Endozoicomonas gorgoniicola: one gene and its partner. The protein of the gene in region 2 interacts with the protein of the main gene of each other region in a pairwise test. Links are inferred from orthologs where the notes say so. Each region holds a gene or a part of one and is shown on either strand. Other genes may lie near its edges.

Region 1 (4,825 bases), 1.5 Mb from region 2 along the record:
CAACAGGCATTCTGAACCTGATGCTGCCCCCAGAACGCAATAGTCAGCGCCTTGTATTCACCGTTTAAATTCAGGGTAAAACGCATACCTTCAGCGGTGGTTTCAATATGACTGGCGTAACCATCAGCGTCCGGATTGCTCAGACTGAATGACAACACCTGCCGCTGCTTACTCCCGGATAACGCCCGCTGCTGCCAGTCAGAGAAAAAAGTGTCATCCAGATTTAAAACCGCCGTCCCTTCAGGCGACAGGGAATCCAGTATAAAACCCTTCTCTTGGGCAACCCCCTCAACACTGACCAACTCATCAAGGTGCGCTTCGGCGGCATTGGTAATCACCGACACATCGGGGCGGGTAAGTTCCGAGATATAACCAATCTCACCAGGAGAGCTGGTTCCCAGTTCAATAACAGCAAACTGGTTGTCAGCCTTCACAGAAAACAGCGTCAGAGGAACGCCAAAGGCATTATTCAGGTTGCCACAGGTCGCCAGCGTTGAACCTTCCTGATCAAGAATGGCCGCCAGCATCTCTTTAACCGATGTTTTACCGCAGGAACCCGTAATCGCCAGAAACGGAATATCCACCTGATTGCGGTTAAAGGCTCCCAGTTGCCCCAGCGCTTTCAACGTATCGTCTACAAGGATGTAACTGCCACCCTCTGCATCAACAGGCGGCTCTTGTACCAGTACGGCAGCTGCTCCGGACTCCAGAGCCTTGCCCGCATAAGCATGCCCGTCGAAGTTGGGACCCTTGATAGCAATAAACAGTTCACCGGGCATGACAGAGCGGGAGTCAATACTGATACCCGAAATGCCCATATCATTACCGTGTAAACGTCCGTTAAGCTCTGCAGCCAGTTCCGAGAGTTGATAAGTCCGGATCATAATTCTCTCCATCGTGAAAGCGCACGAGAAACATGATCTCTGTCGTCAAACGGAAGACGTTTACCTTTCACTTCCTGATAGTCTTCATGCCCTTTACCCGCCACCACTACAATTTCACGCTTCTGCGCTTCAGCGATAGTACTGGCAATGGCTTTGGCGCGGTCAATCTCAGTCACAACACTAACCTCACCAAAATCAACACCATGGACGGCATCGGCAATGATTTGACCGGGATCTTCACTGCGGGGATTATCACTGGTCACCACCACCTTATCAGCGCCGCTGACCGCCGCACGGGTCATCAACGGACGCTTGCCCCGATCCCGGTCGCCACCGCAGCCAAACACGCAAGTCAAACGACTGGCACCGTGTTCACGCAGCGCTTCCAGTACGCTCCCAAGGGCATCAGGAGTGTGGGCATAATCCACCACAACAATTGGCTTGCGACTGCCGCCAAAGCGCTGCATACGCCCCGGAACAGTGGTCAAACGGGAGATAAGCGGCAAAACCTGATCAAAGGCATAACCCTGAATACAGACACAGCTCAGGACAGCCAGCAGGTTCTCCAGATTAAAACGTCCCAGCAACGACGTGTGCATCTGACCACTACCCCAGGGGGTGTGTATCTGACTCAACACGCCATCAGCCGTCAAAGCAAAACTTTCAGCATAAACATCGGCTTCAGGATTAGACGTGGAGTAAGTCAGCACCTGCGTCTGACTGCCGCAGGCTTTCAGCATCATGCCGCTGTAGTCATCATCCAGATTGATAACGGCCTGCTTCACACGACCACCGGCAAACAACAGCGACTTGGCTCTTGCATAAGCGTCCAGCGTGCAGTGGTAATCCAGATGATCCCTGCTGATATTGGTGAACACGCCAATATCGAACTGAACACTGTCCACTCTTCCCTGGTCAAGACCGTGGGAAGACACCTCCATGGCCATGGCTTTCACACCACTGGCACCCAGTTCAGCCATATACTGGTGCAGAGACACAGGGTCAGCTGTGGTATTAAGGCAGGGCTCCAGTGACGGTGGCACCCCTTTGCCGATGGTGCCCATGACCGCACAGGGTTGCTGCAACATAGAGAGCAACTGGGCAATAAACCAGCAGCAGGAAGTTTTACCGTTAGTCCCGGTAATACCCACCACATTCAAATTTGCAGAAGGCTGCCGATAGAAACGATCAGCAAGAAAACCGATACGCTCCTTCAGGCCCGATACAAAAATAACCGGCACATTATTTGCCTCGGCATGAACCCATTTAATGGTTGTTTCCTGTTCACCTTCGGATTCAGCAATCACAGCTGCCGCCCCCGCAGCAACCGCCGCATCGATGTACTTGCGTCCATCGACAGCCAGTCCGGGAACCGCCAGAAACAACTCACCCCCGATCAGCTTGCGGCTGTCGAGGGCTAATCCGGATATCGGTTTATCGAGTTCAAGAGGCGGACAGTCAAGAACCGCCAATACTTCGTTGAGTGTACTTAATGGGCTATCAGCCATTACCTTCCTGCTTGTCTTTGGAGTACCCTGGCTCTAAACAGCCGTGAGCCGTTTAAATAGCCATGAGCGGCTCTTCATAGAAAATTACTAACCTGCGTCGTTAAGGACATACCTGAACCAGCCACCCACTTTCGCTGTCAACACATCTTTATGTCTGGGCTTAACCCCAAGCATTCGCAATGCCTGGGCATTCACCTTGGAAAACACCGGAGCGGCTGTCAGACTACCGTAATATTTCTCACCCGCCGGATCATCAATGATGACAACGGTTGCCAGTTTAGGGTTATCTGCCGGCACAACACCCGCAAATAAACCAACATGACGGTCCTCAGAGTAGCCGCTGCCACCGACCTTGCGTACCGTACCGGTTTTACCAGCGACCGGGTAAGAGGGGATAGAAGCCCTGCGCCCGGAACCCTGACTAACCACAGAACTGAGCATACCCAGCACTTCTTTAGCCACTTGCTCGTCAATCACCCGTTTCCCCTGTGGCGGTACGTCGCGCTTGATCAAAGAAATGGGACGCAACACACCACCCGCACCCAGCACCATATAGGCCTGAGCCAGCTGCAATGGCGTAACCGTCAGACCATAACCAAAGGACAGCGTCGATAATTCAAAATCGCTCCAGCGATCCCTATAAGGCAGAAAGCCCGTCCGTTCACCGGGAAAGCCGGTTCCCACACTCTGCCCAAGTCCAATACGCCGCATCACACTGATCACACTGTCTGCACCGACATCCATGGCAATTTTACTGACACCGATATTGCTGGAACGAACCAATACGGTTTCCACATCAATGGTGCCATAGCCATTCAGATCACGAACGGCATTGCGCCCGACCCGCATATAACCGTTACCGGTTTTAATCTCGGTATCCCGGTTGTAGCGTCCGGACTCCATACCGGCAACAACGGTGAAAGGCTTCAGGGTTGAACCAGGCTCAAAGAGATCGGTCATTACGCGGTTGCGCATGCGATAAGCCTGCATACCAGAACGGTTATTGGGGTTATAAGAGGGCTGATTGACCATCGCCAGCACCTCGCCGGTTTCGATATCCAGCATAACCAGTGAACCGGAACTGGCTTTCAGCTCGGTAACAGCCTTTTTCAGCTCACGATAAGCCATATACTGAAGCCGCAGATCAATACTGAGCATGATCTCCTTACCGGGTTCAGCACTTTTCGTGATTTCCGCCTCTTTGGCCAGCCGTCCACGACGATCCTTTAACGTTCGCCGGGTTCCGGGTTTACCCGTCAGCCAGCTGTCGTAACCCAGCTCCAGACCTTCCTGACCTTTGCCATCAATTCCGGTGATACCCACCAGATGAGCTGCCACTTCCCCCATTGGGTAGTAACGTTTATGCTCGTCGTAGCTGTTCACACCGGGAATATTAAGATTCAGAATCGCCATCCCCTCTTCCGGCGTCACCTGCCGCTTGAGGTAGATAAATTCCTTACTGGCATTATTTCGTATGCGGGTCGCCAGCTCCGATGCTGGCATGTCCAAAGCTCTGGCAAGCTCTGGCCAGTGTTCATGCTGATCAATCAGTTGCCGGGGGTCGCCCCACAGAGTCATGACCGGAGCGCTGACCGCCAGCATTTTACCGTTTCGGTCAAAAATGACCCCCCGGTGTGCAGGAATGGATTCATAACGCACTGCACGCTTATTGCCTTCCTGCTGAAGAAAACGGCTGTCGTATACCTGCAAAAACATAACCCTCGACAGAATAACCACTCCGGCGAGAGCAAACAGACCTTTCAGGATTCGATACCGGGCAGGGTAACCGTGCAGGCTTTTTCCGGCTCTGGCATTTTTTCTGGTATTTTTATTACTTTTGCGAGTGCTGGCCTTCATGGAGCCACCACTTCGATACGCCCGGAATCCGGAACATTCATTCCCAATTCTCCCCTGGCTAATGATTCAATACGCCCCGGCGAGGTCAGCATGCCATGTTGAAGCAACAGCTTGCCCCACTCTACCTGGGCAGTATTCAGGTTCTCCTGCTCCTGCTGGAGAACATTATGGAGCCGTCTGTTTTCATGGCCGACATAACTGACAGCCACACCCGACACCAACACCAGCAGCAGCAAAGCTCCTGCCAGGACATTGGCACGATTAAACAACGCTAATAACGGCTCTTTATCCATAGGATCAAACCAGTTTCTCGGCCACCCTCATTACGGCGCTACGCGCTCGTGGGTTAGCGTCTACCTCTGTTTTACCGGGCTTAATCGCCTTACCCAGAGGCTTCATTCTCTTGTTCAGCTGATCTTCCCGCACTGGCAACCAGCTTGGCAGCTCATCACCTTTTGCATGCTTGCGAATAAAACGCTTGGCAATGCGGTCTTCCAGTGAGTGGAAACTGATGACCACCAGCCGGCCACCGGGTTTCAGCACTTCGAGTGCTTTATCCAGGCATTCCACCAGGTC
Region 2 (8,214 bases):
GGACAGGGTGCTGTCTTCCGTCGGAGCCACATTTAACGTTTCAATGTTGTAGTTTCGCTGGGAAAACAGCCCGACGATGCGTGACAGCGCGCCCGGCTCGTTTTCAACCAGTACAGAGATGATTCGCCGCATCAGGTTCTCTCCGTTTTACTGAGCCACAGATCACGCATGGAACCATCCTTGATCTGCATAGGATAAACATGCTCGTTGGCATCCACCCGGATGTCCATAAACACCAGACGATCTTTCAGCGAAAACGCCTCTTCCATCGCCGGATGCAAGTCTGATGACTCAGTGACCTGAATACCCACATGGCCGTAGGATTCTGCCAACTTCACAAAGCAGGGCAGGGACTCCATATAGGAATGGGAGTAGCGGCTGTCATAATTCATATCCTGCCACTGTCGCACCATGCCCAGAGCCTGATTGTTGACGTTGATGATTTTCACACCAAGGTCATACTGCAGACAGGTCGACAGTTCCTGAATATTCATCTGGATACTGCCTTCACCGGTCACACAGGCAACAGTTGCATCAGGGTGAGTCAGCTTAACACCCATGGCTGCTGGCAAACCAAAGCCCATAGTGCCGAGGCCGCCTGAGTTGATCCAGCGATTGGGCTTGTCAAAACGATAATACTGAGCCGCAAACATCTGGTGCTGACCCACATCGGACGTAACAAAGGCATCCCCGCCTGTTACTTTATACAAAGCCTCAATGACCTGCTGAGGCTTCAAAATGGTTCCGTCGCCTTTATCGTAAGGGAACAGGCCGCCACGGCTGTCACGCCATTCATCGATCTGGCGCCACCAGGCGTCAATAGCCTCCTGATCCCGACTACCGGAGTAATCGGTAACATGACGCAGGAAGCCCTCCAGCACTGCACTCACCGGACCAACAATAGGAACATCCGCTGTAATGGTTTTGGAGATACTCGCCGGATCAATATCAATATGAATAATCTTTGCGTCCGGACAGAATTTTGCCGTGTTGTTCGTCACCCGATCATCAAAACGGGCGCCCACCGCCAGAATAACGTCAGCATGATGCATCGTCATGTTGGCACAATAACTACCGTGCATGCCCAGCATGCCGACAAACTGACGGTCTGATCCGGGAAAACCACCAAGACCGTTGAGCGTATTGGTCACAGGAACATTCAGGTCTTTCGCCAGCTGGGTAAGCTGGGTGGAGGCATTGCCCATAATAACGCCACCACCCGCATAAATGACGGGACGTCTGGCCTGCATCAGCAGGTCAATGGCTTTACGAATCTGACCGTTATGGCCTTTGCTGGGCGGCGTATAAGAGCGAAGTTTTACGGTTTCAGGGTACTGGTATTCAAACTTCAGGTTTGGATCGGTAATGTCTTTCGGAATATCAACCACCACCGGCCCCGGCCGCCCGGTCTGTGCAAGATAAAAGGCTTTTTTGATGGTTGCCGGAATATCTTCGGCCCGTTTCACCAGAAAGCTGTGCTTAACAATCGGGCGGGAAATGCCCACCATATCCACTTCCTGAAACATATCCGAACCAATACCCGCTGAAGGCACCTGTCCGGAAATAACCACCATCGGAATGGAGTCCATATAGGCGGTGGCAATGCCGGTAATGGTGTTAGTTGCACCGGGTCCTGATGTGACCAGTGCAACCCCCGGTTTTCCTGTCGCCCTGGCATAACCGTCGGCCATGTGAGTAGCTGCCTGCTCATGACGTACAAGGATATGTGAGACATCTTTCTGTCGGAAAATGGCATCGTAGACGTGTAGAAGCGCCCCACCCGGATACCCATAAATATGCCTGACCCCTTCGTCAGCCAGCGAGCGAATCACCATGTCCGCACCGGATAAAAGCTCCACGTGTGCTTCTCCTCGGCTTAATTGTTAGAAATGAATTCGGCTGGTCTTTGTCACCAGTGGGGTGCAGACCTTTTCACCGAAGATTTTTATTAGTTGTAACAGCTACAACAGTCACTTACGACAGCTGGACTTCAGGCCTCTGCTTAATAAGACCTCAACATTCCTGTGCGGATAGGGGCAGTGGAGCGCTGGCAGCTGAACCGGCAAGGTATGACTGTCTGCCTCCAAGGAATGCTATCACCAGTTCCACTGTTGATGTTCCTGATGGTCGCATAATCAGCTAAAACTATCGGTTTTATAGTTTTAGCTGCCGCCATTCTTTACCGTCTGTCCATTTGAGTCAATAGTTTAGCGAAGCACAATTACGGAAATTGCTTACATTTAAAAAAGAGATACAAAAAGGAACCCTTGGGATGAACGGATTCATAAAGACCATTTTGCTCCTGCTGCCTCTGGCTTTTTCCGGCGCAGTTAATGTTGAAACCGCTCACGCTGAAAAAGTGTTTATCTGGAAAGACTACAAAGGCGTAACACATTACTCCGACCGACCGGGTCCGGACGGGATGGATACAGATTTTGTTATTTCTCCTGATGGCCCTGAAAGCGTGCACGAGCCTTTGCCAGACGATTCATTAAGCAATTCTTTAAACGAGTCATCAAGCGACTCAACCTCTGAGGTACCCAAAGAAACTTCCGGACAACCAGCCTCCCTTCCAGACCCTTTCGCGCCTGAAACCATAGCCTTCTGTGAAAAGCTTAAGGGCAACCTTAACGCACTGAAGGCGAAAGGACGGATTCGCCTTACCCATGAAGACGGCCGGGAAGAAATTCTCGACGATGCCGGGAAGGAGCAGGAAAAGCAACGACTGATGGACATGATGAAGCAGTACTGCAAATAGCCTTCAGGTAAAACAACGCTTAGGTAACAACAAACAACCGTTATTTCATCAGCACGTCAAACTGCTCAACCAGGTTTAACAGCTTTACTGAAGACACCTTTTCAACCATCAACGCTTCTTCTGCATACGGTTTAATATTTGCGCCCTTTGGCAAAGCCCCGCCCTGTTCAACAATGGTTCTGACTCTTGGAATAAACAGCCACTGCAACCATTGGCTGAATGGCATGGCATCCATGCAAAAGGGAACTTCACTGGACATAGCTTCCGGAGCAGGAGGCATAGTCTGCCAGCATCCCAGAACTTTCAGTTCCGCTTCCATCTCTTCCAGTAACCGGATGATTTGTACACTCATATTCTCAACTCTTAAGGGAACTTAGCAGGGCTTCCAGCTTATGGGTCATTTGCTGATCCGGCCCAAGGCTCAGGGCTCTGCCAAGCAGCTGTCGTGCCTGATCCGGATCACCCTGCTCTATACGAATTTCTGCCATGTGATAGTAAATGGCGGGCTCCACCGGGTTGATGCGCATAGCCCGCGACAACCACCCGACCGCTTCTTCCAGAAGGCCTGACTCAATCGCCTGATAAGCATTATTCAGCAAAACACCCACGGCATCTTCGCGGTCCGCGTAAGGGGAGCCCACCAAAACAGGTTCTGATGGTGCATAATAAACCCGGCCTCCACAGCCAGACAAAATCACAGCAAACAGAAACAAGATGATGGGTCTGGTCAACGACTGAAGCAAACCTTTATTCCAACGATCATGCATGGGTTAATTGAACCAGGATTTAATGGTATCAAAGAAGCCTGCGTCATCCTGCGGGGCGGATTGACTACAGCTGTCCGCTATAGAAGGCGCTGAACCTTTAATATAAGGAAGCAGTCTGGCTCCCTCACAGCCCTGACGACTACGCAGGTTTGATTCAGGCTGCACCCAGACATATTCCAGCCGGTCACTGGCAAGGGGCTGGACACCACTGATGGGCGTTCGTTGCATCAGGTCAGTCCAGACCCGCAGAGCACCACTGCTGCCCGTGAGTCCGGTAGAGCTGTTGTCATCATTCCCCAGCCAGGTCACAGCCATCAGGTTACCCGAGAAGCCTGCAAACCAGCTGTCTCTGGAATCATTGGTTGTACCACTCTTACCCGCCAGGTCAATATCCTGACTGATACTCCAGTAAGCTCTGCGACCTGTACCTTCTCTCATAACACTGACCATGGAGCGCCTTAACAGCTCCATGGGCGCCGGATCAACCACCCGCTCAACCGAGAAGCTGTACCGACGCAACGGCCTGCCACTGGCATCCACCACGGCATCAATCGCTCTTAAGGGCATCCGGAAACCACCACTGGCAAAGGTCTGATACATGACCGCAATGTCCATGGGGGTCAGGGAAGCAGCCCCCAGCAGCACTGAGGGATAATTGGGCAGTGACCGTTCAACACCAAGACGACGAATAGTGTTTAAAACATTCGGCACGCCTACTTCCATCCCCGTGCGCGTGGTGGCCTGATTGAAAGACCTTGCCAGCGCCTCATAAAGTGGAACGTCTCCACGGGATTTGCCATCGTAATTGCCCGGTTCCCAGAACCCACCCCGACCATCTTCTACCTTAATCGGAAGGTCTTTTACCGGTGTCGTTAATGTGTAGCGTCCCGGTTGTTCGAGGGCGGTCAGATAAATCGCTGGCTTCAGAAGTGAACCTACTGGACGACGTGCGTCTACAGCCCGGTTAAAGCCGACGTAGCCGGGATGCTTATCACCGACGACCGCCAGCAAATCTCCGGTCTGTGCGGAAGTGACGATCATTGCTCCCTGTAACTTGTCCTTGCTAATGGCACTGACCGTCCGGGTCAGGCTGCTTTGGGCATGACGCTGGATAATCGGGTCCATATTGGTGAATATACGCAACCCTTCCGAGGTCAGGTCCCGTTCAGCATAATCCTGCCGTAGCTGTTTTTTCACCACATCAAGATAAGCGGGGAAAGCATTGGTACGCATCTGTTCACGGCTGACAATGCCCAGCGGCAATTGCTTTGAACGTTCAGCCTCGGCCTTCGAAACCAGGCCTTCGTTTGCCATAACATCCAGCACCAGATTACGACGCTGCATGGCTCGCTCGGGAAAACGCCTTGGGTTGTAATACGAAGGTCCCTTGACAATACCCACCAGCAATGCGGTTCTGGCAAGGCTCAACTCCTGAATCGGCTGGGCAAAATAAAACTGGCTGGCAAGACCAAAGCCATGTATTGCCCGTCGCCCCTGCTGACCCAGATAAACTTCGTTGAGATACGTTTCCAGAATTTCATCTTTTGAGTAATGCAGTTCCAGCAACACAGACATGATCGCTTCCTGAACCTTACGGATCAGGGTACGTTCATTACTCAAATAGAAGTTCTTAACCAGCTGCTGCGTCAGTGTACTGCCACCCTGGACGACACTGCCTGCCCGGACATTAACCAGCAGAGCCCGGGCAATAGACGACAACGATATACCCCAGTGTTCATAAAAGTCCCTGTCTTCAATCGCCATCAGGGCCGGTACAAGATAGTTGGGTGCCTGCTCAAGACGAATAAGCAGACGATCTTCATAGCTGGCCGGGTAAATCCCCCCAACCGGTTGAGGATCAAGTCGCAACAGTGGCAGCGGCTGCCGATGTCTGTTGGTCAGGCTGATAACCTGATTGCTGTTAAATTGAACATGGGCGTAGCGGGAGGATTCTGTGCCGTCGGGAAAATGAAACCCCCGACTGTAAATAATGAACTCATTACCCGTCCGGGCAAAGGTACCCGGACGACGAACAGTGGTGACTGGCTGGTAGCCCTGACGTCGTAACTGTGCCTGCAATTCATCGGGCTTTAGAAGACGACCTTCGTACAATTCAACCGGGCGTGCGTATACCTTGGCCGGAATTGCCCACTTTTTGCCTTCAAACTTTGGAATAACCACCGCGTCCAGATATACGACAAACGCCATAAAAATGGCAAAACCGCAAATACCCAGTTTGAGCAGCAGTATGCCCCATCGTCGAAAACGATCAGACGGTTTACGCTGGCTGGTTGAACGGTTTTTCTTAGGCCCAGAACGTTTGGTCTTTTTCTGTGGCGTCTCTTTATTACTTGCTACCATGGTTCCGTATTATACGTAATCCACGGGACAGACAAAGCCGATAAAACCGAAGTAAGCCACGTTCGTTTATAATCAGTAATAAAAACAGACACTACATACTGTTCACGACACTCTATGAATACATGTCTCATCTGCCTTCAGGGTTTGTCAGGTTCTGGAAAAACAACCGTCGCAAATTTCCTGGCCTCAACCCTCAATATTCCGGTTTACCACTCTGACGTTGAGCGTAAAAAACTGTTTGGGCTCGACCCGACAGCAAACAGCGCTCTTGCCGATCTTGATATTTACACAAAAGAAGCAACTAACCGAACGTTCCAGAAGCTTTATGAACTGGCTTTTGAAGAACTCTCGGCACGACATTCTGTTCTGGTGGATGCTGCGTTCCTGAGACATCATGAACGGCTACGGATGCAGCAACTGGCCCGGGACACCGGAGCGATTTTTCTGATCGTCAAATGTCAGGCTCAACAACAGGTAATGATTGATCGCATAAGAACACGCCAACGTGTTGGCAACGACCCTTCGGAAGCCAGTGAAGACTTGATTCACAAACAAAAACAATGGCAGGAAGCTCTGACTGCAGATGAGTTACAAACGTGCATAAAAGTCTTCACAGAAGAAAAAAACTGGCAGGAAACACTGCTTCAGCGCATTTACCGCTATATTTCATAGCGGCTTTTGTCAGAAAACTAATCAAATTCTGGGCAGTCAGGCAGACTCGTCTATAGTTACGTCTATAGTTACAGGGTATTAGAAAAGAGTCACATCTGACATTCAGTAATATCAAAAATTTTCATATCGGACTTAATATCGGACTTAAAGAGTTTGACCCAGGGAACCAATATGGCTACCGACCTGATTGAATTAAAAAATTTAGGTAAAACTTCGGTACAGTGGCTGAATGCTGTGGGCATCCGAACACTTGAACAACTCCATGAAGTGGGCACCGTTGCCGCATACTGTAAAGTCAGGGACAGAGGTTTCAAGGTTTCCAAAGTCCTGCTCTACGCTATGGAAGGTGCCCTGATCGGCAAGCACTGGAACGATCTTGATGAAAACTACAAACAGCGCCTGCTGAAACAGGTAGAAGAGTTCCCCTCCGGTTAATTCCCCTTTCCTTCCAAGTAACTTGCCCTACAGGGCTTGGTATCAGTGGATGTATGCTTTTAGAAACATCGTACCTGAAAGGGTCTGATTGGAACGAAAGTTTCTCGTAGATGTTAATCCGCCGTGGCGGCTTGAGGCGCTCCTGGGGAGGTCTGGAAGAAGAATTTGCTGGGAGGGAGGTCGTCAAAAGTATTCGTGAGCGATTGGATCATGATGATCTCATTGAGCTGCACAATAACTCCTGGATTCGCTATTTTTTAATGGATCTTGCCGGATTTCCTGCCACACGATCATAGGGTCTAACATCTTTTGTTACTACGGAACCGGCACCAACAATAGCACCTTCACCTACGGTAATATTGGGCAGAATAATGGCTCCTCCGCCTATCCAGACCTTATCTTCAATAGTTACCGGCTTGGCAACTTCGTCACCTGCGATACGTTCTTCGGCATCCAGTGAGTGGGCGGCGGTATAACCGACATTCACCACCCAACATGACATTTTTCTAATACCTGCTATCTATCAGATAAGCAAATATCAAGAAGCCTTGTTATGCCTCCTATTCAATACCGCTCTCAGGTCATGGATCATCTCGGTCTAGTGGCTGGAATGTGCAAAGAGCTGGGCATTGCCGACCATATCGACAGGCGCGCGCCCAAAGTATCTGACGAATGGAACATCTCCCACGGTGAGGCCGTTGTCGCGATGATTATCAATGGCCTCGGCTTTACGGGGCAGTCTCTCCACATGTTCCCTCAGTTCTTCTCCAATAAACCCCTCGATAAACTGATCAGAGAGGGGATTGAGCCCGAGCACATAAACGACAAAGTTCTTGGAAGAGCACTGGATGAACTGTTTGAACTGGGTGTCAGTAAAGTCTATTTTGAGCTGGCTATCAAGGTGGCTACGCATCTCAAATTGCCATGTGATGCACTCAACCTTGATGGCACAGGATTTCACGTCGATGGCCGTTATAACAGCGAGGAGGAAGTCAGTGACGAAGACCTCAATTGCATCAGGCTTTGCAAGGGCTACAGCCGAGATCATCGTCCTGATCTGAACCAGGCCATATTGCTCCTGCTGACCGAAAACCGGGCAGGCATTCCGATGTTTATGAAAGCAGCCAGCGGTAATGTGACGGACAAGACCAGTTTCAAACAAGTGGTTTCTGAGCATATAAAGAGCTTCAAAGCGGCACTGAATGCCCGTTACTTCATCGG

The links. The genes of interacting proteins can lie anywhere in the genome.
Region 1: the proteins of mrcB (region 2) and NX722_RS13270 interact in binary tests that used the Escherichia coli proteins (3 or more experiments, as listed by UniProt). The link is inferred for Endozoicomonas gorgoniicola from one-to-one orthologs.

The regions. Positions count from the first base shown.
Region 1 is NZ_JAPFCC010000001.1:2,899,285-2,904,109, forward strand. The notes cover bases 1,865-4,825. They hold NX722_RS13270 (peptidoglycan D,D-transpeptidase FtsI family protein), read right to left. Parts: upstream 4,250-4,825; coding sequence 2,480-4,249; downstream 1,865-2,479. Other genes in these bases: NX722_RS13265 (UDP-N-acetylmuramoyl-L-alanyl-D-glutamate--2,6-diaminopimelate ligase), read right to left, coding at 1,865-2,392; ftsL (cell division protein FtsL), read right to left, coding at 4,246-4,542; rsmH (16S rRNA (cytosine(1402)-N(4))-methyltransferase RsmH), read right to left, coding at 4,547-4,825. Outside these bases: NX722_RS13260 (UDP-N-acetylmuramoyl-tripeptide--D-alanyl-D-alanine ligase), read right to left, coding at 1-884; more of NX722_RS13265, read right to left, coding at 881-1,864. UniProt on the Escherichia coli protein: Essential cell division protein that catalyzes cross-linking of the peptidoglycan cell wall at the division septum. Required for localization of FtsN.
Region 2 is NZ_JAPFCC010000001.1:4,412,112-4,420,325, forward strand. What follows is about bases 3,208-6,284. They hold mrcB (penicillin-binding protein 1B), read right to left. Parts: upstream 5,887-6,284; coding sequence 3,529-5,886; downstream 3,208-3,528. Other genes in these bases: NX722_RS19995 (tetratricopeptide repeat protein), read right to left, coding at 3,208-3,525; NX722_RS20005 (AAA family ATPase), read left to right, coding at 6,001-6,284. In the rest of the region: ilvN (acetolactate synthase small subunit), read right to left, coding at 1-132; NX722_RS19980 (acetolactate synthase 3 large subunit), read right to left, coding at 132-1,859; NX722_RS19985 (DUF4124 domain-containing protein), read left to right, coding at 2,273-2,758; NX722_RS19990 (YqcC family protein), read right to left, coding at 2,799-3,110; more of NX722_RS19995, read right to left, coding at 3,115-3,207; more of NX722_RS20005, read left to right, coding at 6,285-6,558; NX722_RS20010 (TfoX/Sxy family protein), read left to right, coding at 6,730-6,993; NX722_RS20020 (IS1634 family transposase), read left to right, coding at 7,547-8,214. UniProt on the Escherichia coli protein: Cell wall formation. Synthesis of cross-linked peptidoglycan from the lipid intermediates.